DNA from 2 places in the Pseudoduganella sp. SL102 genome. Region 2 is predicted to be linked to the other one. Evidence: predicted binding sites of a transcription regulator. Region 2 holds the regulator's gene; the other holds the start of a gene.
What was found. Region 2 encodes FNR, which switches genes on or off when oxygen is low (the NO sensors DNR and NnrR bind a similar motif). Its sites were predicted from a motif close to TTGATNNNNATCAA; they were not measured.
Positions count from the first base shown of each region.

Region 1: OU994_RS25670 (universal stress protein) is a predicted target of FNR. The motif match lies at 1,238-1,251, and genes of this name have one in related genera.

Region 1 is NZ_CP115554.1:6,067,754-6,070,156, forward strand. It holds gene OU994_RS25660 (chemotaxis protein CheA) at 1-135, opposite strand, end outside; gene OU994_RS25665 (protein phosphatase CheZ) at 135-980, opposite strand; gene OU994_RS25670 (universal stress protein) at 1,321-1,788, shown strand; gene OU994_RS25675 (response regulator transcription factor) at 1,950-2,403, shown strand, end outside.
Region 2 is NZ_CP115554.1:329,625-332,027, forward strand. It holds gene ccoG (cytochrome c oxidase accessory protein CcoG) at 1-177, shown strand, start outside; gene OU994_RS01415 (FixH family protein) at 188-694, shown strand; gene fnr (fumarate/nitrate reduction transcriptional regulator Fnr) at 887-1,645, opposite strand; gene OU994_RS01425 (response regulator) at 1,840-2,403, shown strand, end outside.

The DNA.
Region 1 (2,403 bases), 1.7 Mb from region 2:
GGTGTGGAACGAACGGAACACGGCGTTCAGCGTTTCCTTGTTGTCGGGGTCGCGCTCGAGGCGCAGCAGGTGCTCCTCGACATTGACCGCCAGGTCCATCGCCTCGACGACGAACTCCTTGAGCATATCGTCCATCAGAACCCCAGGTCGGCAAGCAGGTCGTCCACGTTGTCCTGGTTCAGGGCCACGGACGGGGCCGACGGGCCACTCATCAGCGACACCTCCAGGGCCTCTTTCTGCGCAATCAGTTCGCGCTTGTCGGGCGGTGCATTATCCTTCAGCAACTGTGCCAGCTCCTGCTCGACCGTCTTGGTAATGATCACGACCTTCTTGATCAGCTGGCCCGTGATGTCCTGGAAGTCCTGCGCCATCATGATTTCCAGCAGGCGCGCTTTTTCCGCTTCGGTGGCTTCGGACACGGCATGCGCGAACGCACGCGAATCGCCGGCCAGCGCCTTGAATTCTTCAATGCTGAGCTTGCCTTCAAACAGCGCGGCCCAGCGGTCTTCCATTTCCTTCGACTTCTTCGACAGCACGTCCTGTGCCGGCATGCCGTCGTCGAGGGTGTTCAATACCTTGTTGGCGGCCTGCTCGGTCAGCGAAGCCACGTATTCCAGGCGGTCCTGGGCATCCACGATCTGGCTCGAGGCCTCGGTCAGCGCCTTGTCGTAGCCCAGTTCGCGCAACGAGTCGTGCAACAGCCGGACGATGCCGCCCAGGCGTTCGAACATCGTGCCATCCTGCGCACCCTCCTCGGCGACCGGCGCATCCGCGATCTGGGCAGCGGCCTGCGCTGCGGTGGCTACAGGAGCCGCGGTTCGGGTCGAGGCGATTTCGTCGAACAGATTTTCCAGGTCGTCATCGGCGGCGGCCGCGGCCGGCGCGGGGGCCGGAGCCGGTGCCGGTGCCGGGGTGGCGTTGGCACGCTGCGCGGACACTTCCTCGAATAATGCGTCGAAATCATCAGCGGCGTCGGTCATATCCCTGCTTCTCCATATTCAAAAAATGCTTTCGTATCAACTACCTGTGTGTCTTGCTTGATGACTCACGGCAATATTAACGCACTTCCGCGAGTGTAGCAGGGGGCCGTCCGCTTGTTCAATCTCGGTTGGTTCAATCCTGCGCGGCAACTGGAAAAAAAGTGTTTCTGTTGTATTTGGGTCGCGATGCCTGCCGTGATGTTTGTCATGTACAAAGATAGTATCGACAGCAATGTTGTGCCGAGCTCATCTCTCCATTGAGGAAGATCAAGTGTTTGCATCCAGACAAGGGCGTGAATCGGGACTACAATGCGGGTGCGCATGCATTCAAGGAGCGGGTATGTACCGGAAAATTCTGATTACCACCGACGGTTCCGCCGTGTCCCGGATGACTGCCTGCGCCGGTGTATCGTTCGCCCAGCAACTCGGCGCCGAAGTGCTGGCCCTGTTTGTCGCGCCCGAATACCAGTATCCGATCTATGTCGAGATCATTCCACCCAGCTATCCCAGCGAAGAGGAATACCGTGCCGCGATGGGCCGCGCCGGCCGCGACCACGTGCAGTCGATCGTGACCTCGTGCGACAAGAAAGGCGTGCCGTGCGAAAGCATGACGGCATTTTCCGAAAGCGCGGCACTGAAGATCGTTGAAATCGCCGAACAGAAGGGTTGCGACCTGATCTTCATCGGCTCCCATGGCCGCAGCGGCTGGGGCCAGCTGTTGCTGGGCAGTGTCACGAACAAGGTGTTGTCCCACTCGAAGATCCCGGTGCTCGTGCACCGCCTGCTGAAAGAACCCCTGCCTGAATAGGTCTTGCAACACCCGCCACCGCCGCACTGAATGCTTTCGCCCCTGATGCCCTTGCCCTCGATGCCGTCTTGCCTGCCGCACCCCATGCTCGCGCGTGGTGTTGCGCCGCAGGGTGCCATCGGGATGACGATAAGCAATACCGGAGTGTCACCGAACCATCCATGATCAGAATAGTCATCGCAGACGACCATACCATCATGCGCGAGGGCCTCAAGCGCATCCTCGATGGCGCCCCCGACATCGACATCGTTGGCGAGGCCGTCGACGGCTTCGAGGTCCTGCGCCATGTGCGCCAGGGTGGCTTCGACCTGTTGCTGCTCGACCTGTCGATGCCCGGCCGCAGCGGTGTCGACCTGATACGCCAGATCCGCAGCGAAGCCCCCAAGCTGAACGTGCTGATTCTCACGATGCACGAAGAAGAACAATATGCCGTGCGGGCCATTCGCGCCGGTGCCCAGGGTTACCTGACCAAGGAAAGCGCCGGAACGCAGCTGGTGGGCGCCATTCGCAAGGTGGCATCGGGGCGGCCCTATATCAGTACCGAGGTCGCCGAGCAACTGGCCCTGAATATCATGATGCCGAATGAAAGCCTGTTGCATAAACAGTTATCGGACC
Region 2 (2,403 bases):
GTGGTGGCACTGGCCGGCACCGAAACGCGTGCCGTGCCGGTGCGGGTGCGCGCGCCAGGGGAGGCACTGCGGGGCGCGGGCAAGACCGGCTCGCACTCGATCACATTCACGCTGACGGCGCTGGACGATGCGCGCCTGGCCGTCGAAGAACCCGCGGTCTTCATCGTGCCGCGCTGAGGAGATGACCATGCAACCGATGACGATGTCCGCCACGCCCTGGTACCGCGAGCGCTGGCCTTGGCTCCTGATGGCTGGCCCGGCCGCCGTGCTGGTGGCCGGCTTCTATACGGGCTGGCTGGCCTTCGCGCAGCAGGACGCGCTGGTGGTGGGCGACTACTACAAGCGGGGCAAGGCGATCAACCAGGATTTGCGGCGCGACCGCACTGCCGCCGCGCTGCATGCCGCCGCCGCCCTGCGCTACGATGCCGCGCACGGGGTATTGCACGGCCGGCTATCGGCCAGCGCGCCGCTGCCCGGTCCCTTGCAGCTGCACCTGGCGCATGCCACCCAGCCGGAAAAGGACTTGCGGCTGCTGGTGCGGCCCGATGCCGGCGGCAGCTTCGCCGTGCCGTTGCCGCTGCTCGAACGCAGCCGCTGGACCGTGCTGGTGGAAGACGAACGGCGCACCTGGCGCCTGGAGGGGCAGTGGCAGTGGCCGGTGGAGCGGGAGGTGACGGTGGCAGCTTTGCAATGAAGCAGGCGCCGCTGCTGCATCAAGCTGCAACCGTTGGCCGGCGGACACCAGTGTCAGATACCAATGCCGCTAAGTTAAGCGTTACCCGACACATGAAAGCGCATGCATTCACCCCAAAGGCGAAGGACTGGGGTCAGACCCGCCGGGTCTGACCCCGGCATTTGCACTTGGGGTGGGCTTATCTAAGCGGCATCACGCGCAGGTCTCGGTCCCCGCCGTGATCGCCTTCAACCGCGGCAGGTCGAGCACCTTGACCTCCCGGTTCGCCACCATCAGCAAACCCTGCTTCTTGAACTTGTTCAACAGCCGGCTGATACTCTCGATCGTCAGCCCCAGGTAGTTGCCGATATCCTCGCGCGACATGCGCAGCTGGAATTCGGTGCTCGAGTAGCCGCGCGCCTCGTAGCGCGAAGCCAGGTTGACGAGGAAGGCGGCGAAGCGCTGGGTTGCCTGCATATTGCCCAGCAATAGCATCACGCTTTGCTCGCGCGTGATTTCCTGGCTCATCATGCGGTGGAAATGGCGCAGCAGCGTGGGCATGTCCACCAGCAGCTGTTCCAGGCTGGCGAAGGGGATCTCGCAGACCTCGCTGTCTTCCAGCGCCAGCGCGCTGCAATAGTGCCTGTCGGTGCTGATGGCGTCCATGCCCAGCAGTTCGCCGCCCATCTGGAAACCCGTCACCTGTTCTTCGCCGTTGGCGTTGATCTGGTAAGTCTTGAAATGGCCGAGCCGGATCGCGTACAGGTTCGTAAACGGCTCGCCGATACGGAACAGGTTCTCGCCCTTCTGCACCTTGCGGCGGCGCCCGATGATCTTGTCCAGCTTGTCCATGTCGCCCATGTCCAGCCCCATCGGCAGGCACAGCTGGTGCATGCTGCAGGTCGAGCAGCGTGCCTTGAGGATCTCGATCGTGGCGCCGGGCAGGGTCAGGGATGGCAGCTCATGCATCATTGTCGGGTCCGATGTCATCGTCCATTGTCGGTTGACCTCCAGTGTACTTGATCCCGCCCCGATCCCGCCTCGATCCCGGCTTGATCCCGCTGTCCGGGCAACCGCGCAACTTGCAGCTTGCGTGCCCTTCCGCACAGTGCGCCAGCGGGGAAGCGGCGCATAGTGTCCCGACAACATCGGGGCGGGGGGAGACAATGCGTCCGCTTGGTATCAAGGCGAAAGTCGCGCTGGCGACGACCGTCACGTGCATCGTGATGATCGCGCTGGTCACCGTGCTGCAGGCCCGGCGCATGCAGGAGGATTTCACGCGCGTGCTGTTTGCCCAGCAGGATGCGCTGATCGCGCGCACCGCGCTCGAGGTGGATGAAAAGATGACGCTGCTGCGCGACATCGTTGCCGAATCGGCACGCTGGCAGCCCGGCGACATCTGTGCCGACCCGCCCGCGCTGCGCGCCCACTACGACTACCGCGCCGTCCTTCGCCTGTTCGATGACATCATCGTCGTCAGCCCGGCCGGCACGATCGTGGCCGACATCCCCGCGCTGCCGGGCCGCCCCGGCGTCAGCGTCACGGACCGCGCGTACTTCCAGCGGGTCATGCAGGAAAAGGCGCCCCTGATCGCCGAACCGGTGATCGGCAGGGCGAACCGGCAACCTGTCGTGCAGATGGTCGCCCCCGTGCTCAGCGAGGACGGCGAGGTGGCCTGCGTGCTGATCGGCGTGCTGCGCCTGTACAAGAACAACCTGCTGGGCCACCTG